4 regions of the Bacillus sp. BACIII genome follow, and region 2 is predicted to be linked to each of the others. Evidence: riboswitches for the same ligand, from Rfam matches in the RefSeq annotation. Region 2 holds a riboswitch; each other region holds the start of a gene.
What was found. Region 2 has a riboswitch for thiamine pyrophosphate ahead of ACXN9U_RS06910 (acetylornithine deacetylase). Riboswitches for the same ligand answer to the same signal wherever they lie in the genome.
Positions count from the first base shown of each region.

Region 1: it holds a riboswitch for thiamine pyrophosphate, as region 2 does, so the genes downstream of both, thiC (phosphomethylpyrimidine synthase ThiC) here and ACXN9U_RS06910 (acetylornithine deacetylase) in region 2, are expected to answer to the same signal.
Region 3: it holds a riboswitch for thiamine pyrophosphate, as region 2 does, so the genes downstream of both, thiT (energy-coupled thiamine transporter ThiT) here and ACXN9U_RS06910 (acetylornithine deacetylase) in region 2, are expected to answer to the same signal.
Region 4: it holds a riboswitch for thiamine pyrophosphate, as region 2 does, so the genes downstream of both, ACXN9U_RS07970 (ECF transporter S component) here and ACXN9U_RS06910 (acetylornithine deacetylase) in region 2, are expected to answer to the same signal.

Region 1 is NZ_CM174437.1:2,106,386-2,114,534, reverse strand. It holds gene ACXN9U_RS10150 (hypothetical protein) at 1-261, shown strand, start outside; gene ACXN9U_RS10145 (AAA family ATPase) at 242-3,457, shown strand; partial or broken gene ACXN9U_RS10140 (sporulation protein) at 3,796-3,933, opposite strand; partial or broken gene ACXN9U_RS10135 (hypothetical protein) at 4,091-4,248, shown strand; gene ACXN9U_RS10130 (Type 1 glutamine amidotransferase-like domain-containing protein) at 4,562-5,254, shown strand; TPP riboswitch at 5,323-5,433, shown strand; gene thiC (phosphomethylpyrimidine synthase ThiC) at 5,556-7,328, shown strand; gene ACXN9U_RS10120 (FAD-binding oxidoreductase) at 7,372-8,149, opposite strand, start outside.
Region 2 is NZ_CM174437.1:1,453,454-1,461,602, reverse strand. It holds gene ACXN9U_RS06935 (S8 family peptidase) at 1-2,878, shown strand, start outside; gene spoIIGA (sigma-E processing peptidase SpoIIGA) at 3,094-4,023, shown strand; gene sigE (RNA polymerase sporulation sigma factor SigE) at 4,081-4,800, shown strand; gene sigG (RNA polymerase sporulation sigma factor SigG) at 4,941-5,723, shown strand; gene ACXN9U_RS06915 (ABC transporter ATP-binding protein) at 5,851-6,648, shown strand; TPP riboswitch at 6,653-6,761, shown strand; gene ACXN9U_RS06910 (acetylornithine deacetylase) at 6,835-8,115, shown strand.
Region 3 is NZ_CM174437.1:2,876,937-2,885,085, forward strand. It holds rRNA gene ACXN9U_RS14030 (23S ribosomal RNA) at 1-1,945, opposite strand, end outside; rRNA gene ACXN9U_RS14035 (16S ribosomal RNA) at 2,120-3,669, opposite strand; TPP riboswitch at 4,098-4,198, shown strand; gene thiT (energy-coupled thiamine transporter ThiT) at 4,298-4,879, shown strand; gene floT (flotillin lipid rafts scaffold protein FloT) at 4,910-6,439, opposite strand; gene ACXN9U_RS14050 (NfeD family protein) at 6,459-6,989, opposite strand; gene ACXN9U_RS14055 (DinB family protein) at 7,136-7,624, shown strand; gene ACXN9U_RS14060 (MOSC domain-containing protein) at 7,626-8,149, opposite strand, start outside.
Region 4 is NZ_CM174437.1:1,706,490-1,712,819, reverse strand. It holds gene ACXN9U_RS07990 (S8 family peptidase) at 1-841, opposite strand, end outside; gene ACXN9U_RS07985 (STAS domain-containing protein) at 1,061-1,894, shown strand; gene thiX (HMP/thiamine ABC transporter permease ThiX) at 1,940-2,701, opposite strand; gene ACXN9U_RS07975 (ABC transporter ATP-binding protein) at 2,676-4,313, opposite strand; gene ACXN9U_RS07970 (ECF transporter S component) at 4,300-4,896, opposite strand; TPP riboswitch at 5,078-5,191, opposite strand; gene ACXN9U_RS07965 (glycosyl hydrolase family 18 protein) at 5,340-6,330, shown strand, end outside.

The DNA.
Region 1 (8,149 bases), 650 kb from region 2:
GAATCATTGCAGGTAACACGAAAAATTCAAGCTAACTTGGATCCGCTGAAAAAGATTGGGGCAATTGAAGTATATGATACGAGCTCAGAGGAAGAAGCCTATCAACTTACATCTATCGGTGCTCATTTGTTTTCGAATTCCTTTTTACGAAGATACACCGAGTTTAGTCAATCGAATCAGTTGCACATGGATGATATCTTGCGGTTCTTTAAACGCTACAACATGAATGGAGGCACAAGTAATGATTCCATGGAGACTTAAATTTTCAGGAATACGGGATTATACGCCGACAGTTATGGATTTCTCTGATAAAGATCACCATATTTTAATATCTGGACCAAATGGTGCTGGAAAATCAACGGTTACGTTTTGTATGGGTGGCGTTCTTTATTCAAGTAAAGTTGATCTTGAAGGGTTAAAGTCAAACAACCTTCCAACAGACCAAACGTGGCGAGCAAAGGTTGAATTGCTGTTTAAAAATGATGGGCAAATCAAGGTTGATGCGCCACAGTTTGTGCAGTTTCGATTAGACATTGAACAGAAACCGGGTGATCCGATAAAAAGAGAATTTTATATTCAAGAGGGGGAAATCATTGACAAGTGGGAACGGGAAACGAAATATTCTTCTGGAGATCGGAACTTTAACTTTACTGAATATAAAAACCAGATTCTCTATAAATATGCTGTTGATCCGGATGAATTTTATTTGATTTGGTATCAAAAAGAGGTAAACCAATTTGCAGTGATGCATCCAGAAGAACGCTTCCGTATTTTCAGTGAAATGAATGGTATTGATAGAATCCAGAAAAACTGGGAAGAAAGCAAAGAACTTGTAAAAGAAACGGAGCAGACCTTGCAGGAAGCAGAGGGTAAACAAGGTCTTAACAAACTCCAGTTAACTCAAAAGAAAACGGAATTAGACAGGTATTATAATCGAAATGAGCGGTTAGAAGACGGATTCAAGCAGTATCTTTCAGCTCTTAAATGGTTGGAAAAACATCATCTTAATCAAATGAATACTTTAAAAGATCAAATAGAGACACTAAAAGCAGACAAAGAGGAGAAAATTACAGACAAGCAGCAAGATTTAATTTTACAAGCAGACCAGAGAGAAGAGCATGAAAAGTTTCAGTCAGCAATCACTCAAATGGAGTCCCGTGAAATCGGGCTAGCCGATGAGCTAAATCATTTACAGAAAGAGATAACCAGACATACAGATAAGGTGGAGGCTATCTCAAACGAAATCGAGGAAATTACGAAGAGAGTAGAACGAATAGGCATGACTGAAGAAGAAGTAAATGAAGCTTTGGTTAATGCGGAGGAAAAGTATGTTTCTATTGATGCTTCAATGGAAGAAAAGCAACAGTTGTTGAAAAGAAATAAACAAAAATTAGATGACCTAACCCCGCAAATTGCTGAACTAAAAGTGAAGATTGACCAAGACAGTGCTAGGGAACAAGACGTGCGTAAACTTATTGATGCATATAAAAGTAGTCAAGCTGTGCAGGAAGAGATGGAGTTCAATGAGCAACGACTAGAAAATGCAAAAAATGAAAAAGGGAAACTTATAATTAAAAAAGACAATTTAGAAAAAGAACTAGAAAATCTTAGAATGAATCGCGTTTACAGTTCTCGTCAGGAAGTGTCTATCCAATACTTCAAAAAGCGAAATATAGAAGTCTATCCTTTGCGGGAGCTTGTTGAATTAGATGAAACAGCTAAGCCGAATGATGAAGATTTGTTTGATACGATAAAGTATACGTTGTTTGTGAACCAAAAGGATTTTCATGCGCCAAATGATTTATACCATGTCCCATTGCCAAATATTGTTCCGGAAAAAACAATTACACAACTTCCGGGTAAACATTTGCAGATAAAAGAAAAATTAAGAAATAATCTTTATCCGCTTGCGGTAAAAGCACTGTGGTGGGTTAAGAGCTTTTTTGAAAATGAAAAACCACAGATTCAAAATGGTGTGCTTCTCGATGCGAGAGGGATAAGAGGTCCTCAAGAGGAAAAGCGGATTATTCTAAGTGAAAAAGTTTTAAAAAAATATCAACTACAAGTAGAAGATGAGCTTGATAGGGTTGGCAATGACATTAGCATTCTATCCAATGAAATAGATGAATTAACACGTAGAAATAGTACGCTATTTCGAAGACGTGAATCTTTAAAAGATGCGGAAGCCTTTTTGATAAAAGAAAATGAACGAGAATGGCGAAAGAGTAAGCATTACAATCTAAGTAATGAAAAACTTGAACTCGAAGAAAATAGGGATGAGATTCAGGGAGAGTGGAATAGGCTCAATGAAGAGCGTGCTGACTGGAAGCAAAAGGTAGAAACCTTTAAAAACTATCAGGAAATTTTTATTCAGTATGAAAAAGAGAAGGGAAAAATAACAGAAGTACGCCAATTGAAGCAATACTTAATTGAGTTAGAAGAAGAGAAGAAGAATAAAAATGCACAGTTAGAACAACTTGGTTCTCTTTTAGATAAGAAGCGACGTGAAGAAAAGAAATTAAATCGGGACATAGAAGATTTGAAAGAAAGCCTCCTATACAAAGACCGAGAAATTGAGTCAATAGAAAGGCAAATCAAACATCGGTCTGAAGAATATTTAACAAATGAAGAGAACTATTCAACAATCAAACATGACATCCAAAGGTTATTAGATTCTGTAAAACAGGAATTAAAAGATTTTGCATTAGAGCTTACAGAACTACCTAATGTAACTAAATCTGAGGCAGAAGACATGCGAGAAAGTGGGAAAATTAAATACTCTCATGCAGCAAATGAAACAGGGATTGATGAAGCTGCTCCAGAAAATTATCAAAAAATGAAAGAAGAGTATGATCGTTCTGCAACAGAAGTGAAGACATCCAAACTATTGTTAGAGGAATATACAGAGCGTATGGAACGTCTAAAAGAAGACTTAGAAAGCACAATTAATAGTAAAGTTATTGGTGTTAATCAAAAGTTTGTCCATTATATGTCTCTGTTTGGCTTTCAAGGGGAGATAGATTGGGATATGAGAACAGACCGACGTCATCAAATCCACTATGCTTTATATATTAAAGCACATAAAGAAGGACATCGAGGAAAATTAGAGGATGTAAGTGTTAAAGCAAGAGGCGGCAAAGTAGGAAAAGGGGTATCTGGTGGGGAAGAGTCTCTTAGTTCCTTACTATTTGCTTTGGCATTATTACAAACAATTCAAGCAACACCAGGCTATATCGTACTCGATGAGTTTGATAGTGCACTCGATGAAGGACGTAAAGATAAAGTGTTTGAGTTATATGAACAGGAATTAAAGCGGAAAATGATAATCTTAACTCCTAAGTCTCATGAAGCAGAGTATCTATATCGTTTTTCTAAAGCATATGTTGTTCATCACAATCCCAATATTCCGCAGAGTAAGATCTTTAAGGTGAAAAGAAGTGAAGAAGTGCTAAAATGATTTACAGTCATTGAAATGAACTCGTTGGTCAGACCAACTATTGGACAAATATTCAGGAAGATGGTTAGACTCATTTTTATAATCTGTATTTTATTACTTATGAACGAACACTATTGTGGTGAATTTATACAAAGTGAGTTATTATAAACCAAAAACGTAACATGATTTAGAGAACGTATTGACAACAATACGAAGCTGCTTTTCATCAATGTGTGTATAACGTAGAATACGGTCCACCGGTATATTGAAAAACACAATTCTTCATATAAGAAACGGGTTTTTATATTTGATCTAAGAAAGGAGCCAAGCTTATTTGAGAGCTCCTTTTTCTAATTTATTCAGTGTTGGTCTAGGATCTCTCCTAGCACCTCTTCAAGCTCTTCTGTATCTTCAAGCTTTGATTGGCTGAAGCGGACACGTACGAGCTGTTCTCCGTCATTATACATCTCTTCCAGCCATCCTCGCAGTCCTCTTGCCGAAAGTTTTTTTAAAAATGACCTGTTAGATCTTCCCCTTTTTCTCAACAGACATACGTAAGAAAGAGGGAAAAGAATTCGTTTGATTCATACTTTTTTCTATTATTTTCCTGCCTTCGGGCAGACTAAGAATAATATTGCTGATGAATTACACAGAATGTTTTTAGCCGGTGAGCTGCAAATCACGGTAGAGAGGATATAAACAATATTTCTGAAAGGCTGAGAAACGGCGATCTCAATTTAGAGCGATTAAGCGGTGAAGACGCGTTTATAAAAGAAACGGTAAATGAGGCTTTAAGAAGAGTGGAGCAATAAAATAAAGAGACGGTGTCTCAAGACATCGTCTTTTTTGTATGACTTTGTTTCAGTTCTCTGCAAGATAAATGCGAATCAATTTGAAATTGTTTATCCAGGAGCCAACCTTTTTCCGACAGGAGTACTGACAGTTCACCATCAAGATGGACAACTGCATCTAATTGTTCATGCAGCGCTGTGCTAAGGCAGAGATTTGCGATTTCTGTTATTGCGACAGTATACTTTTTTATGCTGGTCTGTTAAGAAAATATTTATCTCTGCGTGTATACAACTGCTATAATGAATAACAAATTTTTCGGGGGGGAGTGGGATGATGAAACAGATTATTGCGATGGGCGGCGGCGGATTCTCGATGGAGCCGGAAAATTTATCCCTCGATCAATATGTCATCACGCAATCAGAGCGAAAGTCGCCTCGTATTTGTTTTTTGCCGACGGCGAGCGGTGATTCTCAAAACTATGTGCAGCGGTTTTATCGTGCATTTCAAACACTTGATTGTGTGCCGTCTCATTTATCGTTGTTTAAGCCGCCGTCAACAGATTTAACTTCTTTTCTTATGGAAAAGGACGTAATTTATGTCGGCGGGGGAAATACGCGGAATATGCTTGTGTTGTGGAAGGAGTGGGGATTGGATCTTATTCTGAGAGAAGCATGGAAGAGCGGTGTGGTGTTAGCCGGATTAAGCGCGGGTGCAATCTGCTGGTTTGAAGAAGGAGTGACAGATTCAGCCGGGCCGCTGACCAGTATGAAAAGTTTAGGTTTTTTGCAAGGGAGCTTTTGTCCTCATTATGACGGCGAAAAGGACCGGAGACCGATGTATCACCAGCTGATATCTAACGAATTCTTGTGCGGCGGCTATGCGACGGACGATGGAGCGGCTCTTCATTTCATAAATGATCAGCTGTTTCAAACAGTGAGTTCAAGACCAGTTGCAAGGGCATATCGGGTGATGAGGGGGAAACATGGAATAATTGAAACTCCATTGCCTGTCAAATATTTGGGTTGAATTTGCTGAATATTTTCTATATTCCTCTTTTTTTTCGAATGTTTTTATGTTAAGATGAGTCCGAAATCAATAGTTACTGGGGGTGCCCGTCTGAGCGGGCTGAGAGAGAAGCGGCGGCTTCTTAACCCTTTGGACCTGATCTGGTTCGTACCAGCGTGGGGAAGTAAAGGTTTTATTATTGTTGAGGAAAACAATAATAGTTTCTTTCTGACTGCAAAACCGGGTTCTCCAATGAATCCGGTTTTTTTGTGCTGGTGCTGAGCTTGGTTCTGTTATTCAAATGGATAAGGGAGAGATTTGTATGCAAAATCAATCAGTACAGCAAGCGAACATTTCTATTATGTCGAGTTTTTCAGGCAGTAAAAAGGTTTATGTAAAGGGTTCTTCGCCTGACATACGAGTGCCGATGCGGGAAATCAGCCTTAGTCCGACAACGGGGGCGTTTGGGGAAGAGGAGAACCCGCCGGTCCGTGTTTATGATACGAGCGGACCGTATACAGACCCGGATGTACAAATTCAAATTCATGAAGGTCTGAAGCCGCTCCGCACAAAGTGGATTACAAAGCGCGGCGATGTGGAGGAATATAACGGACGGACCGTGAAACCTGAGGACAACGGCTATAAAAAAGAGGGCCGTGCCGCCGAATATCCCGGTTTACAGCGGAAACCGCTGCGGGCCAAGGCAGGGAAAAATGTGACACAATTGCATTATGCGAGAAAAGGCATCATTACGCCGGAAATGGAGTTTATCGCAATTCGCGAGCATGTGTCTCCCGAATTTGTCAGAGACGAGGTAGCCAGCGGCCGGGCGATCATTCCGTCAAATATTAATCATCCTGAAAGTGAACCGATGATTATCGGCAGGAATTTTCATGTGAAAATCAATGCAAATATCGGCAACTCAGCTGTTACATCTTCTATTGAAGAAGAAGTTGAAAAAATGACGTGGGCGATTCGCTGGGGCGCCGATACGATGATGGACTTATCCACTGGGAAAGATATTCATACGACACGTGAATGGATCATCCGCAATTGCCCCGTACCTGTGGGGACGGTGCCGATTTATCAGGCGCTTGAAAAAGTAAACGGCATCGCTGAGGATTTAACGTGGGACATTTATCGAGACACATTGATTGAGCAGGCGGAGCAGGGCGTGGATTATTTCACCATCCATGCCGGCGTATTGCTTCGTTACGTCCCGTTAACGGCCAAACGCACGACGGGAATCGTATCCCGCGGCGGGGCGATTATGGCGCAATGGTGCCTGGCTCACCATCAGGAAAGCTTTCTGTACACGCACTTTGAAGAAATCTGTGAAATTATGAAGACGTATGATATTGCATTTTCTCTTGGAGATGGGCTGCGTCCCGGCTCGATTGCGGATGCTAATGATGAAGCGCAGTTTGCGGAATTGGAGACTCTCGGAGAATTGACGGAAATCGCGTGGAAGCACGATGTGCAAGTGATGATCGAAGGACCGGGTCATGTGCCGATGCATAAAATTAAAGAGAACATGGACAAACAGCTGGAAATTTGTAAAGAGGCGCCTTTTTATACACTCGGCCCATTAACGACTGATATCGCTCCGGGCTATGACCATATTACTTCGGCGATCGGCGCGGCGATGATCGGCTGGTACGGGACGGCGATGCTTTGTTATGTCACGCCGAAGGAGCATTTGGGCCTGCCGAATCGTGATGATGTAAGAGAGGGAGTCATTACGTATAAAATCGCGGCCCATGCGGCAGACCTTGCCAAAGGGCATCCGGGTGCTCAGATCCGGGATGACGCTCTGTCTAAGGCGCGGTTTGAATTCCGGTGGCGCGATCAATTTCATTTGTCGCTTGATCCTGAAAGAGCAATGGAATATCACGATGAAACGCTGCCGGCTGAAGGCGCAAAAACGGCTCACTTCTGTTCGATGTGCGGCCCGAAGTTCTGCAGCATGAGAATTTCTCAGGATATTCGCGATTATGCGAAAGAAAACGGTCTGACTGAAGACGATGCCCTCAATGAAGGATTAAAAGAAAAAGCAAAAGAGTTTGTCGAGAAGGGAAGCCATTTATATCAATAAAAAAGAAAAGATGAGGATGGAGTGTGTCCATCTTCATCTTTTTTTAGAAAAACGGTGACCGGCGAAACGGCGGAATGCTCTGCTCAAAGCGGAATACGTTTTCCGGGTCATACTTCGTTTTGACTTGGCGGAGGCGGTCAACATTTCCTCCGTAATATGTCCGCAGCCAGTTTCTGATGTCTATATCAGGCCAATTCACGTAATCCCCCATCGTTTCTCTTGAAAGAGACGTTCTCAGCTCTTCGATCCAGCGGACGTTTTGTCTTTCCTCTTCAGGAGATGTCCAGTTTGTTATATATTCCTGGGCAATGATTGCATCGCGATAGTAGAATGCCGTTTGATCCGGAGCGATCCGTCCGGCCGCCCCGCCGAGAGATTGCTGCCAGACACTGGCGTTTTTATTCGGAGCGTGCTCCAAGTAGTATTTTAAAGCAGAAATTGCGCGTGTTGACAATGGTTTTTCAATAAAGGATCCTGACCGCTTCATCTTTTGCGGCTCATTGCCTCCCGGGCTGTTAAAAAAGGCTGCCGCTCTGATAAACGGAACTGTCTTGACCATGCCGCTTGTCGGGTTTCCCGCTTTCATTAACGGAGCCAGCAGTTCTTTCAGCTCATTTTTTGTTCCGATAAATTGGCCGAGCGCTTCTATGCGGTTGACTTCTTTAGGCCAAGACTGAATGGATGAAGTAAGGCGGTTATCTGTAAATGGAGCCCAGCGCTGCCACGTATTAAATACCTCTTCGAAATCATCCCAGCCCCAAGTGACAGAAAAAACAGTCACGTACGAGATCGGCACGGCTTTAAACACCATGGATGTGACA
Region 2 (8,149 bases):
TATTACGGTTGATGAAATGGAAGACGTTTTGACGCGCACCGCTGAAAAGCTGACAGACTCCGTTTTTCCAGAATCACCGAATAACGGCTACGGCCACGGTTTAGTCAATGCTTTTGACGCCGTTTCTGCCGTAACAGACGGAATCGGAAGCGTAGAAGGCAAAGTATCTTCTGCGGGCGAAGATCACAATCCCCCCAGCTGGCAGCATGAACCCGTCCATGAAGCTTACAAAGGGGCAAATCTGCCGTTAACGGTTACAGCAGAAGATGATGTAAGCGTGACTGAGGTGTTACTTTCCTATCAATTTGATAAAGGAGAGTGGAAAACGATCGCCGCCGTTCAAAAAAGCGGTGATGAAAAAAAGGGACTCTATCAGGCAGAAATTCCGCACGTAACGGGCAGCACGGTAAGTTATAAATGGACAATAAAAGATTTCGGGGGTCATTCTGCAGAATCTGATACGTACCGGGCTGATGTAAAACCGAGCATTACGGCGGGGTACAAAGAAGATTTTGAATCACAGCCGGCCGGCTGGTCCAGTTACGGGACACATGACCAATGGGAATGGGGGATTCCGAGTTCAGGCCCCGGCGCTGCATTTTCCGGAGATAAAGTGTATGCGACGAACCTGTCCGGACCGTATGCCGATTCAGCCAATATGAATTTGGTGATGCCTCCGATCCAGGTTCCGGATTCAGGACGATTGTTTTTGCAATTTAAAAGCTGGCACAAGCTCGAAGAATTTTTTGATTACGGGTACGTGTTCGTTCTGCCGGAAGGAAAATCGAATTGGGAGCAGGCTGCTGTTTACAATGGTGACTCCGCAGGGTGGAATGATGAAGAAGCAGACTTATCCGCGTATAAAGGCCAAAATATAAAGCTTATGTTTAATATGCAGTCAGACGAAGTACTCAATGAAGACGGATGGTATATTGATGACGTCCGGCTTTCAAGCAGCCCTCTCGGCAAGGCGGCCAAAAAAAGTAAACACAATAGACAAACACCGCCCGGCCATCTGAAGAAAAAAGCCGTCAGTCCGAAACTGGCCAAACCGGCGGTAAAATCATCCGGAAAACCGGTGAAACGAGAAACGAATCTCCTGCCGCTCAGAGCGCAAATCAGTGTCGCCGAGACGGGGAAATCCGTGTATTCCGACCCCGCAACCGGAAGCTACAGCCTGTCTCATAAAGCGGGAAACTATACGCTGAAAGCCGAGGCATACGGATTTAAACCCGCTGCAAAACAAGTTTCTGTTCAAGCAGACAAAACCGCACAGGCAGACTTTACACTGGAGCAAATGCCGTCCGGCACGTTAAAAGGAACCATCACCAATCAGTCGACAGGCGAACCGGTGGAAGGGGCCGCGCTTTATGTAGTGGAGGACGCTGCAATTGAGCCTGCGGTGACAAATGATAAAGGGGAATATTCGCTTCAGGCGTACGAAGGCTCATACACCATTAAAGTAGCCGCAAAAGGCTTTTACAACAGTGAATTTTCTGTTGACATCAAAGGGGATGCTGAAAAAAACGCCAAGCTTAAGCCGTATATCGGCTATGAAGGGGAAATTGCCTATGATAACGGAACTGAAGAAGCCGGACTGTCCTATTTTAAGGCAGGCAGCAAATCTGCCGTTAAGATGACGCTTAAAGATGGAAAAGAACACGGTATGCTGACAGGAGGCCTCTTTAAATTTTGGGGCGCGGACTGGCCTGATCCGGGCGGTACAGAATTTCAAGCAGAAGTATATGATGCATCCGGCCCTGACGGGGGCCCGGGCAGCAAAATTGCCGGCCCGTTCCAAGCTGAAGCGCTTCGAAACGGAGAATGGACCAAAGTGGATCTCAGCTCAAAAGGAATCGAGGTCGGAAAGGATTTTTATCTTGTGCTCCGCCAGACGAAACCCGATCCTTATTCACCTGCCCTGTCATCTGACGACGGCAGTCCATATTCGAACAGAAACTGGCAATACCTCGACGGCAGCTGGTCAAAAGCCGATAAATCAGACGGAAACTTTATGATCAGGGCTTTAGTCGACTACGAAGCTTCCGTGCCTGACATCACGTCGCCTGATGACCGGTCATTTACAAACAAGAAGTCCATCACGGTGAAAGGAACGGCTTCACCAAGAACCGCAGTCCGCCTGACCAATAACGGTAAAACCGCCGCTGAAACGAAAGCGGATGCAGACGGCCATTTCCAGGCTGATGTCACACTGCGTAAAGATGCCAATCGGCTGACGGCGGCATCTGTGACGGACAAGGGATCAACCGATGAGTCACGCCCTGTCACGGTCATACTCGATCAGGATAAGCCGGATGTGACGATTGACAGTCCGGCAAACGGAGATAAAACAAATAAAGAAGCGGTGACTGTAAAAGGAAAAGCTTACGATAACCATCTAAAATGGGTGAAGGTGAACGGCAAAAAGGCCGAGGTGAGTGACGGCTCTTATCAAGCAAGAATCCTTTTGGAAAACGGCAGCAACGAAATCAAAGTCACGGCCTCAGACGAAGCGGGTAACAAAACAACAAAAAAGACGGTGATTGATGTCAATTATCACGCTCCCGTCATCTCCGGATTGGTTCCCGGAGCGGATAAAGAATTAAAAGCCGGAGAATCAGTGAAAATCGCTTTTTCAAGCGGGAAGAAATTAGACGCCTCTTTCGTGATCCGTATGCCTCTGGCAAACGCCCGGACAGGGACCCAAAACGCGACGGAGCTTCCGCTGAGAGAAATTTCTCCGGGACGATATGAGGGTTACTGGACGGCGACTTCTTCCATCAAGGCAAGCGGAGCAAAAATTGACGTTATTGCAAGAGATGACTATGGAAATGAAACGAGACAGACAGCAAAAGGAAAACTTTATATCAATGAGTAAAACAGAGCGCTGCCGGGACACGGCAGCGCTTTTTTTGCTGAGACGGTCAATAGGAAATCAATCTCTTCGACCCTCGACAAATAAAACGGTTATCCCTTAAAAATTGTACTTTCCCCTCAACATTAATTGACAGACTTTCCCACAGAGCTTGCTTTATACTTATGAAACAAGAGAGAGAAACAGATATGTAAGACAAAAGAGGAAAGGGGTCAGATGTGAAAATCTATCTGGATGTCATTTGGCTGTTGAACTTTTGTTTTGATTCTCTTTTGCTTTTATTAACCGCCTTTATTTTAAAACGCCAGGTGAAAAAAAGAAGAGTGGCCGCCGGCGGTTTCATCGGATCAGCCATTGTGCTTCTGATGTTTACGCCTGTTTCTCCCTTTGTGGAGCATCCGGCGGGAAAAATGGCATTTTCAGTTGTCATCGTGCTTACGGCTTTTGGCTTTAAACGATTTCGGTACTTTTTTCAAAATTTGTTCGCCTTTTATTTCGCGACCTTTCTCGTCGGCGGGGGAATGATCGGCGTACATTCCCTGCTGCAGACAGAATCAATTGTAGAACACGGCGCCATGGTTACGAGCCAGACCGGCTTCGGTGACCCGATCAGCTGGATATTTGTTGTCATCGGATTTCCGGCCGTATGGTTTTTTTCGAAAAAGAGAATCGAAGACATCGAGACGAAGTCCATTCAGTACGATGAACTTGTCATGGTTCAGGCAGAATTCAGCGGGCAGACAATCCGCGCAAAAGGCCTGGTGGATTCCGGGAATCAGCTTTATGATCCGCTGACAAAAACGCCGGTCATGATCCTTCACATTGACAAATTCGCTCCGATTCTCAGTGAAAAGGAAACGGACATCATCAAATCTGCCAGTCCGCTTGAAGTGATAGAGCAGCTTGATGATTCGTTCCGTCATGCGGATAAGCTGAGGCTGATTCCATACAGGGGCGTCGGTCAGGACAATCAATTTTTACTCTGTTTAAAGCCGGATTACGTCACGATTATAACGAAAGACGAGATGATCGCATGTGAAAAATGCCTGATCGGCATCAGCGCGAAACCATTATCAGCGGATGGTGAATTTGACGGAATCGTTCACCCGAAGATGCTGACCGGGAAGGCTGTGAAGCATGTATCCTGACGAAAAGTCTGTTATTCATCATACTCAAAACGCATTGTATTTAGAAGGGGGAGGAAGATGAAAAAACTTAAGTTGCGTCTGACATATTTATGGTATAAATGGCTGATGAAACTCGGACTGAAAAGTGATGAAGTATATTACATAGGAGGGAGCGAAGCGCTGCCGCCGCCTTTGTCTAAAGAAGAGGAGCAGGTGCTCTTATTAAAGCTGCCGAGCGGGGATCAGGCGGCGCGGGCCATCCTGATTGAGAGAAACTTACGCCTTGTCGTTTACATTGCCCGCAAATTCGAAAACACCGGCATCAATATCGAGGACTTAATCAGCATCGGCACAATCGGTTTAATCAAAGCGGTAAACACGTTTAATCCGGAAAAGAAAATCAAACTCGCAACCTACGCGTCACGATGTATTGAAAACGAAATTTTAATGTACTTGCGCCGAAACAATAAAATCCGTTCAGAGGTGTCCTTTGATGAACCGCTGAACATTGATTGGGACGGAAACGAACTGCTGCTTTCGGATGTGCTCGGCACAGATGATGATATTATTACAAAAGACATTGAAGCCAATGTGGATAAAAAACTTTTGAAAAAAGCGCTTGAGCAATTAAATGATAGAGAAAAGCAGATCATGGAACTGCGATTCGGGCTTGTCGGTGAAGAAGAAAAAACACAAAAAGATGTAGCCGACATGATGGGGATTTCACAATCTTATATCTCCCGGCTCGAAAAGCGGATTATTAAAAGACTGAGAAAAGAGTTTAACAAAATGGTGTAAAATTTTTTCCATCTGACAGTCCTTACTGCTGCAAGGATTGCCGGTGCCGGATGTTTATTTCTGTAAAATGACGGTGCATATTTTTCCCACCCGAGGAGATACTTAACGTTGTACAGCAGCTCCTAGTGGGAGGGAAAAACGTGTCAAGAAATAAAGTCGAAATTTGCGGGGTGGATACCTCCAAATTACCGGTACTCAAGAATGAAGAGATGAGAAAGCTGTTTAAGCAATTGCAGGATGAGGGCGATGATTCAGCGAGGGAAAAGCTTGTAAACGGCAATCTGCGCCTTGTCTTAAGCGTCATTCAGAGGTTTAACAACAGAGGAGAGTATGTTGATGACTTATTTCAGGTCGGCTGCATCGGACTAATGAAATCCATTGATAATTTTGACCTAAGCCATAATGTTAAGTTTTCAACATACGCTGTACCGATGATTATCGGAGAAATCCGCAGATATTTGCGGGATAACAATCCGATCCGCGTCTCGAGGTCGCTTCGCGATATCGCATATAAAGCGCTTCAAGTAAGGGAGCGGTTAATCAGTGAGACAAGCAGGGAGCCGACAGCAGAGGAAATCGCCAAAGTTCTTGAAGTGCCCCATGAAGAAATTGTGTTTGCCCTTGACGCCATCCAAGATCCGGTATCACTGTTTGAGCCGATTTATAATGACGGCGGCGATCCGATTTACGTGATGGACCAGATCAGCGATGAGCGCAATAAGGATACACAATGGATTGAGGAGCTCGCTCTGAAAGAAGGCATGAGAAGACTGAACGAACGGGAAAAAATGATTTTGCGAAAACGCTTTTTCCAGGGGAAAACCCAAATGGAAGTCGCAGAAGAAATCGGCATATCCCAAGCTCAGGTCTCAAGGCTTGAAAAGGCAGCCATTAAACAAATGAATAAGAATATCCATCAATAACGGAGAAAGCCTTTAAACATTGTTTTAAAGGCTTTTTTCGTGCGCCGGTTTACGTTTGCGAAAAAGTGATGTATTCTAATGTGTAAAAGTTTTAAGAAAATTGAAACAAATAAACGGGGGAACTGCAATGATTTTACAGCTGGACAATGTGTCATTAAAAAGAAACGGCCAATGGATTTTGAAAAATATCAACTGGCGCGTTGAGAAAAACGAAAATTGGGTGCTGTTCGGACTGAACGGAGCCGGAAAAACAGCCTTGCTGAATATGTTATGTTCTTATTACTTTCCCACTTCAGGAGAGATGCAGGTGCTCGGCCATCAATTCGGCAAAACAGAGCTCGGTGACAGGCTCAGAAAAAAAATCGGTCTTGTTTCGGCGGGTCTGCAGCACAAATTATATGCCGCGGATTCCGCTTTTGAAATCGCCCTCAGCGGCGCGTACGCTTCAATCGGGCTTTACGAAACGCCGAGTGAACAAGTGAGGGAAAAAGCGATCGGTCTTCTGAAGGATTTAGGCGCCATTAGTTTCGCGGACAGACGGTATGAAACGTTATCTCAGGGGGAAAGGCAAAGAGCGCTGATTGCGCGGGCGCTTATGGCTGATCCGGAACTGCTGATTTTGGATGAGCCCGTGACGGGTCTCGATTTTATGGCAAGAGAGCAGCTGCTGGACACGATAACGTCGATCGCTGAAAAAGAAAATGCGCCGTCCATCCTTTATGTCACTCATCATGCTGAAGAAATTCTGCCGGTATTTGATCAGGCGCTGCTTTTAAAACAAGGCGAGGTGTTCGCTGCCGGGAAAATCAAGGACATGCTTTCTGACGAGCGGCTTACAGCGTTTTTCGATATGCCTGTCAACGTCTTATGGAACAACGGCCGTCCATTTTTAACGCGTGCAAAAGCGGCATCATCCGTCAACTAAAATCAATTCACCCTGGGGGTGCTGCTGACGTGCAGCTGAGAGAGACATTGGTCTCAACCCTTAACGGACCTGATCCGGATCATGCCGGCGGAGGGAAGCGGTGAAAAAAAGCGGAGGGAAATCCGTTTTTACCCGTTTCATTTGATGAAACGGGTTTTTTTAATACAGCAAAAGGAGAGATGTTCAATGAATCAGCTTGACATGCTGCTGCAGCAGGCGGATAAACGGCGGGGCGATTTAATACATATTGCTGAAAGGTTGATCGCCTTTCCGACACCGGCTCCGCCTGCAAGAAATACAGCAGAAGCTCAGAAGTGGGTGGCCGGATTTTTAAAAGAAATGGGCTGCTCGGTCGATATGTGGGATGTGTACCCGGAAGACCCGAACGTAGTCGGTGTTTTAAAAGGGACAGATTCAAGCGGGCATCAAAGCCTGATTTTAAACGGACACATTGACGTAGCCGAAGTCAGGGATGAAGACTGGGACTCTGACCCGTTTCAGCCGCTCGTTAAAGCCGGCATGCTGATCGGAAGAGGCGCCGCTGATATGAAAGGCGGATTGGCGTGTGTTCTTTTTTCTCTGAAGCTGATCCATGATGCCGGCATTGAGCTTGCGGGCGACCTCATTGTACAGTCTGTGATCGGAGAAGAAGTCGGCGAGGCGGGGACGCTGGAATGCTGCAAACGCGGCTATCACGCGGATTTTGCGGTTGTCGCGGATACGAGCAGCCTGCATATTCAAGGGCAGGGCGGAGTCATCACCGGCTGGATAGAATTGAAAAGCAAACAAACATTTCATGACGGCATGAGGCGCAATATGATTCATGCGGGCGGAGGCATATTCGGAGCGAGCGCAATCGAAAAAATGGCGAAAATCATCACTGCCTTGGGAGAGCTGGAACGCCACTGGGCGGTAACGAAAAGCTATCCCGGCTTTTCACCAGGCACCAATACGATCAACCCCGCCGTTATTGAAGGGGGAAGGCACGCAGCGTTTGTCGCCGATGAATGCCGATTATGGATTACCGTCCACTTTTACCCGAACGAAACGCACGAACAAGCTGCGGCAGAAATCGAAGACTATATCAATCGTGTCTCTGACGGTGATCTGTGGCTCAGGGAAAACAGGCCGGTGTTCAAATGGGGCGGATCTTCCATGATTGAAGACAGAGGAGAGGTCTTCCCGGCGCTGGAAATCGACCCGGACCATCCGGCCGTTTCTGTTCTGGCGGAATCGCACTCAGCCGTCAAACAACAGGAGCCCGTCATTGATGTTTCCCAAACCGTAACAGACGGAGGATGGCTTTATCATGCCGGGATTCCGAGCGTCATATACGGACCCGGCGATTTAAAAAACGCCCATTCCGTAAACGAAGAAGTGTCCGTCGATGAGCTGATGGACTATACGAAAATCATGCTGAGATTTATCCACACCTGGTGCAGCCGCAAAAAAGATTGCCCGATGTGACAAGGTTCAGCCCGGCCGCTCATATAATAGGAAA
Region 3 (8,149 bases), 1.4 Mb from region 2:
AGTTACGGCCGCCGTTTACTGGGGCTTCAATTCGCACCTTCGCTTACGCTAAGCGCTCCTCTTAACCTTCCAGCACCGGGCAGGCGTCAGCCCCTATACTTCGCCTTACGGCTTCGCAGAGACCTGTGTTTTTGCTAAACAGTCGCCTGGGCCTATTCACTGCGGCTCTCTCGGGCTTGCACCCTAACAGAGCACCCCTTCTCCCGAAGTTACGGGGTCATTTTGCCGAGTTCCTTAACGAGAGTTCTCTCGATCACCTTAGGATTCTCTCCTCGCCTACCTGTGTCGGTTTGCGGTACGGGCACCTCTCACCTCGCTAGAGGCTTTTCTTGGCAGTGTGGAATCAGGAACTTCGCTACTATAATTCGCTCGCCATCACAGCTCAGCCTTCACGGGAAACGGATTTGCCTATTTCCCAGCCTAACTGCTTGGACGCGGATATCCAATACCGCGCTTACCCTATCCTCCTGCGTCCCCCCATTGCTCAAATGGTGAGGAGGTGGTACAGGAATATCAACCTGTTATCCATCGCCTACGCCTTTCGGCCTCGGCTTAGGTCCCGACTAACCCTGAGCGGACGAGCCTTCCTCAGGAAACCTTAGGCATTCGGTGGACGGGATTCTCACCCGTCTTTCGCTACTCATACCGGCATTCTCACTTCTAAGCGCTCCACAAGTCCTTCCGGTCTTGCTTCACAGCCCTTAGAACGCTCTCCTACCACTGTTCGAAGAACAGTCCGCAGCTTCGGTGATACGTTTAGCCCCGGTACATTTTCGGCGCAGAGTCACTCGACCAGTGAGCTATTACGCACTCTTTAAATGGTGGCTGCTTCTAAGCCAACATCCTGGTTGTCTAAGCAACTCCACATCCTTTTCCACTTAACGTATACTTTGGGACCTTAGCTGGCGGTCTGGGCTGTTTCCCTTTCGACTACGGATCTTATCACTCGCAGTCTGACTCCCAAGGATAAGTCATCGGCATTCGGAGTTTGACTGAATTCGGTAACCCGGTAGGGGCCCCTAGTCCAATCAGTGCTCTACCTCCGAGACTCTTACCTTGAGGCTAGCCCTAAAGCTATTTCGGAGAGAACCAGCTATCTCCAGGTTCGATTGGCATTTCACCCCTACCCACACCTCATCCCCGCACTTTTCAACGTGCGTGGGTTCGGGCCTCCATTCAGTGTTACCTGAACTTCACCCTGGACATGGGTAGATCACCTGGTTTCGGGTCTACGACCACGTACTCATGCGCCCTATTCAGACTCGCTTTCGCTGCGGCTCCGCATCTTCTGCTTAACCTTGCACGGAATCGTAACTCGCCGGTTCATTCTACAAAAGGCACGCCATCACCCGTTAACGGGCTCTGACTACTTGTAGGCACACGGTTTCAGGATCTATTTCACTCCCCTTCCGGGGTGCTTTTCACCTTTCCCTCACGGTACTGGTTCACTATCGGTCACTAGGGAGTATTTAGCCTTGGGAGATGGTCCTCCCGGATTCCGACGGAATTTCACGTGTTCCGCCGTACTCAGGATCCACTCTGGAGAGAACGAAGTTTTGACTACAGGGCTGTTACCTCCTATGGCGGGCCTTTCCAGACCTCTTCATCTACCTCGTTCCTTTGTAACTCCGTACAGAGTGTCCTACAACCCCAAGAGGCAAGCCTCTTGGTTTGGGCTGATCCCGTTTCGCTCGCCGCTACTCAGGGAATCGCATTTGCTTTCTCTTCCTCCGGGTACTTAGATGTTTCAGTTCCCCGGGTCTGCCTTCTCATATCCTATGTATTCAGATATGGATACCACTCCATTACGAGTGGTGGGTTTCCCCATTCGGAAATCTCCGGATCAAAGCTTGCTTACAGCTCCCCGAAGCATATCGGTGTTCGTCCCGTCCTTCATCGGCTCCTAGTGCCAAGGCATCCACCGTGCGCCCTTTCTAACTTAACCGTTAAAAAGAATCACTACGTGATATCTTGCATTACAATTGAATGTGAATTACTTCTGTTATCTAGTTTTCAAAGAACATTATCTCGAAGAATCGAATGATCCTTCAAAACTAAACAAGACAGGGAACGTTCTGTTTATAAGACCCAAGGTCTTATATTCCGTTAAAATCCTTAGAAAGGAGGTGATCCAGCCGCACCTTCCGATACGGCTACCTTGTTACGACTTCACCCCAATCATCTGTCCCACCTTCGGCGGCTGGCTCCATAAAGGTTACCTCACCGACTTCGGGTGTTACAAACTCTCGTGGTGTGACGGGCGGTGTGTACAAGGCCCGGGAACGTATTCACCGCGGCATGCTGATCCGCGATTACTAGCGATTCCAGCTTCACGCAGTCGAGTTGCAGACTGCGATCCGAACTGAGAACAGATTTGTGGGATTGGCTTAACCTCGCGGTTTCGCTGCCCTTTGTTCTGTCCATTGTAGCACGTGTGTAGCCCAGGTCATAAGGGGCATGATGATTTGACGTCATCCCCACCTTCCTCCGGTTTGTCACCGGCAGTCACCTTAGAGTGCCCAACTGAATGCTGGCAACTAAGATCAAGGGTTGCGCTCGTTGCGGGACTTAACCCAACATCTCACGACACGAGCTGACGACAACCATGCACCACCTGTCACTCTGCCCCCGAAGGGGACGTCCTATCTCTAGGATTGTCAGAGGATGTCAAGACCTGGTAAGGTTCTTCGCGTTGCTTCGAATTAAACCACATGCTCCACCGCTTGTGCGGGCCCCCGTCAATTCCTTTGAGTTTCAGTCTTGCGACCGTACTCCCCAGGCGGAGTGCTTAATGCGTTAGCTGCAGCACTAAGGGGCGGAAACCCCCTAACACTTAGCACTCATCGTTTACGGCGTGGACTACCAGGGTATCTAATCCTGTTCGCTCCCCACGCTTTCGCTCCTCAGCGTCAGTTACAGACCAGAGAGTCGCCTTCGCCACTGGTGTTCCTCCACATCTCTACGCATTTCACCGCTACACGTGGAATTCCACTCTCCTCTTCTGCACTCAAGTTCCCCAGTTTCCAATGACCCTCCCCGGTTGAGCCGGGGGCTTTCACATCAGACTTAAGAAACCGCCTGCGAGCCCTTTACGCCCAATAATTCCGGACAACGCTTGCCACCTACGTATTACCGCGGCTGCTGGCACGTAGTTAGCCGTGGCTTTCTGGTTAGGTACCGTCAAGGTGCCGCCCTATTTGAACGGCACTTGTTCTTCCCTAACAACAGAGCTTTACGATCCGAAAACCTTCATCACTCACGCGGCGTTGCTCCGTCAGACTTTCGTCCATTGCGGAAGATTCCCTACTGCTGCCTCCCGTAGGAGTCTGGGCCGTGTCTCAGTCCCAGTGTGGCCGATCACCCTCTCAGGTCGGCTACGCATCGTCGCCTTGGTGAGCCGTTACCTCACCAACTAGCTAATGCGCCGCGGGTCCATCTGTAAGTGGTAGCCGAAGCCACCTTTTATGTCTGAACCATGCGGTTCAAACAACCATCCGGTATTAGCCCCGGTTTCCCGGAGTTATCCCAGTCTTACAGGCAGGTTACCCACGTGTTACTCACCCGTCCGCCGCTAACATCAGGGAGCAAGCTCCCATCTGTCCGCTCGACTTGCATGTATTAGGCACGCCGCCAGCGTTCGTCCTGAGCCAGGATCAAACTCTCCGATAAATGGATCACAGACTAAGTTCACTGCATCCTGCAGTAACGTCTGTGTGATCTGCATCGTGCAGACCTTAGTTTGACTGACTACGCACATCACTGTGCGATTTATTTAAAACTTTGAATTAACAGGTACGTTTTGTCTTGTTTAGTTTTCAAAGATCATTACCGCTCGTTGAAGCAGCTTTATTATCTTACCACTCAGCTTCTTTTATGTCAACAACTTTTTTAAATCGTTTTCGAAGCTGTTTGTTTTGTCTGCTGTTCATCAGCGACGTTTAATAATATAACACCCTTTTGAAAGTATGACAATAGTTTTTTTAAAAAAAGTCCCTGTTTATTTTCATTCATACTTATTTCAGTTTCTCTTCTATAGAAAGAATGCTGTCTTGTGGTTTGGTATATTTTCTTGTATAGTAAGATTGAACTAAATACTTGATGACCACAAGGGGAGCATTAAAGCTGAGAGTGAACGTTTTGTTCTGACCCTTTGAACCTGTTAGTTAACGCTGGCGTAGGGATGTGGCAAAGCCAAATGAATTGCAGTTTTGTAAGCAGCGCGCGGACCTTTTCCCATCCTTCCCCGCGCTGCTTTTTTGTTTATCCTTGATACGGTTGTCTGACCAGGGGGAAAACTATGAATCATTCAACACAGCTTGTGCGCTTAATAGAAATAGCGATTATGACCGGAGCGGCCGTCATTCTGGACATTGTGTCAGGTATGTTTCTCCGGATGCCACAAGGCGGATCAGTCTCTATTATGATGATTCCGATTTTTTTGATTTCATTCCGCTGGGGAGTGAAGGCCGGGCTTACGACAGGCTTTTTAACAGGGATTGTCCAGATCGCCATCGGCAATTTGTTTTTGCAGCACCCGGTGCAGCTATTTCTTGATTATATCGCGGCGTTTGCAGTTCTCGGTTTCAGCGGCTTGTTTGCTTCCGGTGTCCGTGAAACGGCATTGGCTAAAAAAAGAGGCGCATTAACGGTGTATGTGATAAGCGGCGTTTTTATCGGCAGTGTGCTGCGGTATGCGGCACATGTGATCTCCGGAGCGGTCTTTTTCGGAAGCTATGCTCCGAAGGGCACTCCGGTCTGGATTTATTCGCTCGTCTACAACGCGACCTATATGATTCCTTCTTTTATCCTTTCGGCCATTGTCCTTATCTTATTATTCATGACGGCGCCGCGGCTTCTTGAAACCAAGCGGGCAAATTGAAACAGCAGGCGGGTTATGCCTGCTGTTTTTTTATCCAGAGCTGCGTTCTTCTTTCGAATCGCCCAGTTCTTTTGTAAGTTCATTTATGCTTTGTTTTATGTTTCCTTTGCCTGAAAAATTCTCAATGATCTCTTTTACATTGATTCCGGAAGATGCTTTTAAACTTTCCTGAAGACCGGCCATTAAATTGGTTGCATAGCCCGTGACTTTATTGGCTCCGCCGTTTTCACCGCTTCCTCCCGTATCAACGACAGTTATTTTATCAATGTTGGAAAGAGGCGCCGAGACTTGCTTCGCATACTCAGGCAGCATTTTCACAATCATATCGAGGATTGCGGCCTGCCCGTATTTTTCGAAGGCTTCAGCAATTTTCTCTTTAGCTTCCGCTTCCGCAAGACCTTTCAGGCGGGTGACTTCCGCTTCGGTTTCTCCTCTCGCCTTTTCAGCCTCCGCTTTAGCAAGACCGTCAATTCTCACGCGTTCAGCTTCCGCTTTGGCCATCGCTTCAATACTATACTGTTCGGCATCTGCTTCTGCGAGCTGCTTCGCCTTTGCAGCTGCGGCCGCTTGTTCTACCGAATAACGGTCGGCATCGGCCTTTTTCTTCACTTCAGAGTCATACTGGCGCTCACGGCGGAGAATTTCTTTTTCTTCCAATTCAATCTGCTTTTGCCGCTCAATAATTTTAATCTGCATTTCCTGCTCTGTCACCTGCTGGCGGGCTTTTGCTGTTTCGAGGTCATATGCCTGGTCGGCATTGGCTTTTGCTGTGTCCTGCTCTCTTCTGTATTCCGCCATTTTCAGCTGATTGATTTTTTCCGCTTCAGCTATTTCAGTCGCCCGCTCCAGCTCTGATTTTTTTGCGTCTTTATCAGCCGCCGCGCGTTTAATTCTCGTCTCTTTATCCGCTTCTGCCGTGGCTATGTCCGCATCCCGCTTGACTTGGGCGATTCGCGGCTTACCTAATGATTCTAGATAGCCATTTTTATCGCGGACATCTTTAATCGTAAAGGAAACGATCATCAGTCCCATTTTGGCAAGATCCTGAGACGCAACCCGCTGGACTTCCTGAGAAAACTTTTCCCTGTTTTTATAAATTTCTTCAACGGTCATGGAGCCTAGGATGGAACGCAGATGGCCCTCCAGCACCTCACGCGCCTCCTGCTCGCGGTCCTCCTTAGACTTCCCTAAAAATTGTTCAGCTGCTGTTGCGATTTCCCCGATGGAGCCGCCGATTTTTATAATGGCGGTTCCGTCGGCCATTACCGGCACCCCTTGTTCTGTATAAACTTCAGGTGTAGAGACATCAAGCTTGCTTGAAAGTAAACTGAGAGGTTCCGCCTGCTGGAACACCGGAAGCACGAACGTTCCCCCGCCCCGGACGATTTTCAGACGATTTCCGCCTTCATCAATGTGGACGTTCTTATTGCCCAAATAGCTTCCGGTTACGATAAGGGCTTCGTCAGGCCCCGCCGTCCGGTACTTCGTAATAAATACAGCAATAAGTGCGATGAGTAAAAAGAATACGATTCCGATAACGATGATAATCGGCATAGTCATAACAGTTCCCCCTTAGATATCAGATTGGTTCATGCGGCATCACAAAAAGCACTCCGTCTTTCACGTCAATCACTAATACGGCCGTTCCGTACTGAATCTGTTCTTGATCAAAGCTGACCGCAGATTTAGAAATAGCGCCTCCGATTCCCTCTATGATCACTTCCCCATAGCCGTCTTTCGGAACGGAAGTAATAACCCTGCCGATTCTGCCCTTTAAATCCGACTCCCGGTATACGAGCGATTCTTCCGCTGATGAAAGCGGTACAAGGACAAAGAAGTGAAGCAGGCTGACCAAAAAAACTGAAAGCACAAATGAAAGTAATGCAATGACAGGATTTGAAAGCGGAGTTGCGATTTCGCCGATGTAACCTGAGGCTGAAAAGATGGTCAAAAACGACAAAATCAACGTTGGATTTACGAATGAAACAGGAATGGCTTCCGAGACGCCGTGAAACACATCTTGAAAAAACAGAATCAAAAGCGTGAGGCTCCCCGCAATAATCAGTGTGTAAAGATAGATCGTTTCAAGCGGCAGATGAAATACGACCACATTCTTTCCTCCTTTCGGCCTGGATGTCGGAGTGTTACTTTATATACGGTTGCAAAGGAAAATGGTTTCAATTTTCTGATAAGAAAGGCTGATTACATGATTATCCAATCCGGATATGATATGTTTACTCCAAAGGAGGAGATAGGATGAGCATTTTTAATGAAGCCAGACAGCAGACTTGGGAAGAACTGAAAGGACTCTCTGATGAGGAATTCAACCAAAAGCCCGCGGCTGATGAGTGGAGCGTGCGCGAAGTCCTTGACCATTTAAAGAAAATTGACGAATCAGCGCAGGCCCTTTTATCAAAGCAGGCAAAAGACGCACCGTTAAAAGAAATAGAAGAAAAACCGATGGAGTTTATAGAGGACAGAACAACTAAACATCCGGCACCGTCACAGCTTGAACCTGAGCAAAACCGAATATCAGTCATCGAAGCGAAACAAGAATTAGATACAGCAAGACAGCAGCTGACCGCCGTTATTTCGTCATTAAACGAGGAAGACTTTGAACGTGTGCTTCTGCATCCCGTTTTTCAAGAACTGACGATCCGCCAGTGGATTGATTTTATCGGTCATCATGAAAAGCGCCACATTAATCAAATAAAAGAAATTAAACAAAAAATCGAGAAGGTCTGACTCAGACCTTCTCGATTTTTTTCTTGACGCGTTTCGGTTCATAGGAATGGATGGCGACCGAATCACCCGTGCATATGTCTCCCGGCCGTTCAACAATACAGACAATTCCTCTTCTGCCCATTGCGTGCCTCACAAATGCCGCAGCGAGTTTTGGCTGATCCGGGTAAAAGGATTGAATGATTTCTCCCGGCTGAATGCACGGATCATTTTCTCCCTCGCACAACAGAGACGCACCGCTTGGAAATATCATTCTGCTTCCTTCTTTAAGCGGCGTCAGTGCAGAAAAACCGCTGATTGCGATATTAGCGCCGAGCCATTCTGGAAAGATATGAGAAACCCCCATCGCCGCCGCAATCTCATCACATTCCTCCATGGACACGATTGAAATTTGTCTCCGGTTAAAAATTTCCGTCCCTCTTTGATACATTGGCTCCCGTGCACCGGCTTTTTTTGTCAGTCCGAAATGAAGATCACCGGGAAACCCGCCGTATTCCGCACGAAGCTTGTCCATCTTTTTGGTAACAA
Region 4 (6,330 bases), 250 kb from region 2:
CAAGCTGGGCATAAATTTCGGCTTCAGAAAGCGTCCGCTGAAACGAGTCCTGTTCAAGCCCTTTTATTAAGGCCAGCGCTCCGCTCACATGCGGGGCGGCCATTGAAGTGCCCGTCAGCTTCCCGTATTTATGGTTGGGAAGGGTGGAGAGAATGTTTTCTCCGGGCGCCACGAGGTCGATTTCTTTATTTGCGTTTGAAAATTCTGACGATTTACGGGCGATTGAGACTGATCCGACGGCGATCACTTCATTGTAAGCGGCCGGATACGACAGTTCTTCTGTCCGCTCGTCTCCGTCACCTTCATTTCCTGCTGCGCAAACGACCAGTACACCGCTTTTTACCGCATTTGTGACGGCTTCTTTCAGTTCAGGCACATCGTTCGGGCCGCCGAGTGACATGGAAATAATGTCCGCCTTTTGTTCAACGGCGTAGTTGATGCCGTTAATGATCCATTCGTATTTGCCGCTGCCGTTTTGACCGCCGAGAACTTTAACGATTAAAAGGCTCGCTTCCGGCGCAACACCTGAAATTCCGCCGTTTGAATCATTGGCGGCAATCGTTCCGGAAACATGTGTCCCGTGGCCGTTGTAATCGGAAATCGCGTCTTCTTTGCCTTCGTCATCATCGGTGAAGTTTTTTCCGCCGATAACCCGGTCTTTCAAATCAGGATGATTAATGTCGCAGCCTGTATCAAGCACCGCGATTTTAATATCCTTTCCTTTAAACCCTTTTGCCCACAATTCTGGCGCCTTAATCACTTTAATACCCTCAGGAAGCTCGTTCACATCCATGATCTGCTCATCCGTGACATAAGGAATCAACCGCATTTCACCATTCATAAAAAAGCCCTCCTTTTTTATGCTTGCGAGTGGATTCAAGGGTGTTGCTACTATTTTATGGCAGATTATGCCGTTCAGAAAGAGTCATTTGAAGCATTTTCATAAAAAAGGCGCAATCTATTGCACTAAATAATTTCAAATAATTGGATGGTTCAACGGCTTTTATTTTGATTCGGCATCAGCTGACGCTATAATTGGAAATGGGAAAGGAGAAGAGGTATGAAGATAAATGAAGCATTGTACGACTATTTTTCCGAACGGGTGGATCAAATTGCGAAAGAATGGATTGAAACGATGGAAGATTCGGATCCGAATTCGATTTACTCTTTGACAAATCCCGTCATCATAGAAGAGCTGATGGAGCAAGATAAAGAATTTTACCGGCATATTAATAAAATGTATATCATGCCGGAAAAAGAATTTTTAGAAGAGTTCGAGCGATGGGTGATTGAGCTTGCGAAAGACCAGAAGCATCTGGATACCCCGGTCCAGTATGTGGTCCGTGAATTCATGAGAAACCGGAGATTGTACATCAGTTATTATGATGCGTTTGCCGATAAACATGAATCTTCGTTTGCCGAGGGAGAAAGGAAGAGATGGGAGAATTTAATCGTTCAAGTATTTGATTTTACGATTTACACATTTGTCGATCACGCCGAATATAATTCGAAAATGCAGCTGAATGCACAAAGAGAAATGATTTTAGAATTAAGCTCGCCGGTTATTACGCTGAGCAATCGGACGGGGCTTCTGCCGCTTGTCGGCAATATTGACACGGAACGCGCCAAATACATTCTTGAAAATACGCTGAGTACATGTGCAAACCGGCTGATTGAGCATCTGTTAATCGACTTGTCGGGCGTAGTGGTTGTCGATACAATGGTGGCGCACCAGATTTTTAAATTAATTGAGGCGCTGAACCTGATCGGCGTTTCGTCCACTTTATCCGGGATCAGGCCGGAAATTGCCCAAACCGCCGTACAGCTCGGCATTAATTTCTCGGATATTACGATTAAATCCAACCTCGCCCAGGCTCTCAATTATCATCAGTAACATACATATAAAGACAGGCTGCCGAATCACTCCGGCGGCCTGTTTTTATAAAAACAACAGTGAAATGAGACAGCTTGCGCCGAATAAAAGGAGCACGAGCATGAAAAAGAACCAGTCGGCGCGGCGCACAGTAACCGTTCTGTAAAACGTGCGGTTTCGGCTCCCTGTAAAACCTTTAGATTCCATTGCGATCGCTGTGCGTTCCGCCTTTCTGATGGCGCCTGCCAAAAGCGGGATGGTAAAGCGCCTGAAGGCAAAGAGCTTTCCTTTCAGCCCGGAATCAGACGCCGCGCCTCTGATTCTGTGCGCCTGTCTGATAATCAGGATTTCATCTTTCAGAAGAGGAAGAAACCGGAACCCGGCGATCACGCCGTAAGCAAGCTTCGGCGGGAGCTTACATTGCTGAATCAGACTGAGCATAAACAGAATCGGATCGGTTGTGAAAAGAAACATCATCGACAAAGCGGAAAAACATAAAATACGAAACGCGATAGAAATCCCGAGCGCCGCATTATCACTGTTGACGGCAATCGGTCCGAGCTTAAACAGCAGATTGCTTTCGGTTGTCGGGACGTTTCCGAATACGGCGGCTGTCCATAAAGATCCGAAGGCAAGAATGACAAACGGAACCGTAAACAGCAGCCATTTTTTCAGCGGCACATGTCCCGCCAAGAGGACGCCTCCGGCAATGATAATATAAAACAAAGCAGGCGTGTACGGGTTATAAATAAACGACAGCATAACAACGCATAACAAAACAGCCGCCGCCTTAATTGACGGGTTAACAGCCTCCAGCCGCAGGTTCATTTCTCCGCCTCCTGTCGTGTTTCATCCATTCATACCGCAGGGGCAAAGCTAAATGCGCCCGCTCCGCGATTCCGATATGATCAGAAAACAATGAGTCGGGCGTTCCGCGGTACACAAGCTTCGTGCCGCAGAGCACAAGGATCGTATCGGCATAATCTGAGACGAGCTCCATATCATGTGTCACCATTAAAACAGCCGTTCCTTCCTTTTGGATCTCCTGAAGCATCAGCATGCACTCACGCGCCGTTTTTGCGTCCTGCCCGAAAGTCGGTTCATCAAGCAGCAAAACTTTCACCTGATGCATAAGCATCGTCGCGACGCTGAGCCTGCGTTTTTGTCCTTGGCTTAAAGAGAACGGATGCTGTGAGGCATAGCGTCTCAGGCCGAACCGGGTTAAGAGCTGAAGAGCTTTCTCCTTTGCGGCTTTACCGTCTTCAAAGCCGAACAGCAGCTCTTGAATGACGGAATCTGTGACAAACTGGTGTTCAGGATTTTGGAAAACATACCCTATCAGCCGCCGAAGCTCTTTTTCCGAATAGGAATCTACTGGTCTGCCGTCTATTTTGATGTCGCCGCTCACAGGGCGGATGAGTTTGGCCGCGGCGGACAGGAGCGTGGATTTTCCGGTTCCGTTAGGGCCGGCAATCGCGGTGATTGACCCTTTTTTTACGGAAAAGCTCACGTCCTGAAAAATGGTGTCTGTTCCTCTTATGAATGACAGCCCGTGAACACTCAGCGCGTCCTCTGTCGAAAGCGCGGCGGGCCAGGGGCCGGGAAAGGGCGGTACAGGTTCCTGAAACAGTCTTTCTTTGCACAATGTAAAAGGGATGCTGACTTGCTTCTGCAATGAGATCACCTGCGGAATCGGAATGCCGAGCTGTGTCAGCTCTTCAAGTTTTGTTTCAAAGATCGCGCCCGTCTCTCCGTCCATCACTTTCTGACCCGTTCCGTCAAGGACAATCGTCCTGTCCATCCACGGCGTCCAATGATCAAGCTGATGCTCGATAACGAGAAGTCCGAAGCCTTTTTCGGCCTGCAGTTCTTTGATCAGCCGCACCAATTCACGCACGGAATATGGATCAAGCTGTGCCGTCGGTTCGTCTAAAATAATGAGTTCCGGCTCCATCGCAATGATACAGGCGAGCGCGACCTTTTGTTTTGAACCGCCTGACAGCGAGGCGATCGTCCGTGTTTTCAGATGAGTGATTTCTAATTTTTCCAAAACATCCTCAATAATTGAGTCCATCTCTTCTTTTGTATATTGCAAATTTTCCAGACCGAAGGCTATTTCATCTTCAACCGTCAGCATGCAAAACTGCTGATCCGGATCTTGAAACACGACGCCGATAGATCGGGCGGCGGGTTCTGACAGCTCCGAAAGAGGTGTTCCGTATAAGGAAACGGTTCCCGTTTGAACCGCATCGCAGGCTTCCGGGTACAGACCGTTCAAACAAAGTGCAAGCGAGCTTTTGCCGCATCCGCTCGGCCCGAGCAATAAAACCCGTTCTCCTTTGCGGAGCTGAAATGACACGTCTTGAAAAACCGGCTTCTCATCTTGCTCATAAGAAAAGGTAAGACGGCGGGCCGATAGAAGGGGTTCAGATGCCTGCATCTTGGTTCACCTGTTTCTTCTTCTTGAATTCTTTTCCGAGCGCCATGCCGTTCAGCACCCCTGTGTAAGCCAGCGCATCACTGATTGCTTTGCCGAGAAGGCCGGCAAGAAGCGCACCTGAGACCAGGCGGATGAGAAGCATGACGGCTAATAAACCCGGATTCAAAACAGAGTATCCGGAAATGAACAAGTCATAAATGAAGCTCGCAACAGAAGACCCCATACCGGATAAAAGGAGCACGGGCAGGGTATACACCCGCCAGCGTGTCGCAAAAAAGACCGCTTCCGCACCGATTCCCTGCGCGATGCCGATCAGAATCACCATCGGCCCTGACGGATTTCCGAGTAAACACTCCACAAACGCGGCGATGATTTCAGAAACAAGCGCCGCTCCCGGTTTTTGAATAATGTAGGCGGCAATCACCGAGACGATAAACCAAATACCGTAAATCGGTTCGTAGCTCATCCGGCCGAAAAACCCTGCCGCTATATTGCTTGCATGAGTTGATAATAAATAAACGACAGCAAATACAACACTGATGACGGACATGACGACAATTTCTCTCATTTTCCAATTTTTCATTGTGATCTCCTGCTTTCTTATCGGATAGTCGTATGTATGAAAGAGTTGATTTTACGAAAGACGATTGATCGTAAGTTTCATATTGCGGTGTCCTCCCCCGTTTTTTAATGAAAAATAAAAAACTGCATATCCGAGGGAATATGCAGCAGCAGAACGAAAACGCATGGAAAAAACCCTGCGCTCCGGTCAATCTGCACTTCCCCACGCTGGTATTATCCAGATCGGGTTATAAGGGATCAAAACACGCCTGCCGCATGTTTTATCTCAGCCGATAACAGCACCCCTAGTGCGTTTCCTATACAGTTTTTTATGATGACATCATCATAGTTGATCATATCTGATTTGTAAACAGCCTTTCTCTAAACAGAGTTTGGAATCGGACCGGAAGATCATTCATAAAGATAAGAAGAGCCCTTTTGATCAAAAGGAAACGGAGGACATCTATGTTTGTTCATACAGTGCAGTCTGGTGACTCGTTATTTTCCATCAGCAGAAAGTACGGATACCCTGTTGACAGCATCAGAAGCGTCAACGGGCTTGAGGAAACGAATATCGTTCCGGGGCAGGCGCTTTTGATCCCTCTTAATGAATATACGGTTCAGCCGAATGATACGTATGCCGTTATCGCAAGTAAGACTTATGTTCCGCAGATGCAGCTGATGCAGGCAAACCCGGATATTCCGCCGAACCGGCTGCGGCCGGGTTTAAAAGTGAGAATTCCGGATATCTCCAACTATTTGGCGGGAACCCTGCAATTTTACGTCATTCGGACACCTGAAGCGGACAGAGAGCTCATTAATGATTTTGCACCCTATTCATCGGCGATTTCTTTGTTTGAATATCATTTTGGCCCAAACGGAGATATCATGAATGATTTAAACGACAGAACCGCGATAGAAACCACATGGCAAAACAGAGTGCGGCCGCTTGCGGTCATCACGAATCTGACAGAAGGAGGGTTCAGCCCGGAATTAGCCCATCAAGTCCTGCAGAACCCGACGGCGAGAACGAATCTCGTCAATAATATCGTCTACCTGACCGTAAGAAAGGGATACGGCGGTGTAAATATTGATTTTGAACGGATCAGGGAAGCCGACCGGGACCTGTTTACAGGATTTCTCCGGCAGTTAAAAACCCGGCTCTCAGAGCACCAGCTCGCGCTAACGATATCGGTTCCGGCGAAAACAAATGAAGCGGTGCCGTGGCTGAGGGGATATGATTACGGGGGAATCGGAGCCGTCGTCGATTATATGTTCATCATGGCGTACGACTGGCACCACGCCGGCAGTGAGCCGGGACCCGTAGCGCCTTTGACGGAGGTCAGAGAAACCATCAATTTTGCCATCAGCAGAGTGCCGAGAAGAAAGGTGATTCTCGGTGTGCCGCTGTACGGATATGATTGGGTGATTCCGTACCGCCCCGGGACGATCGGAT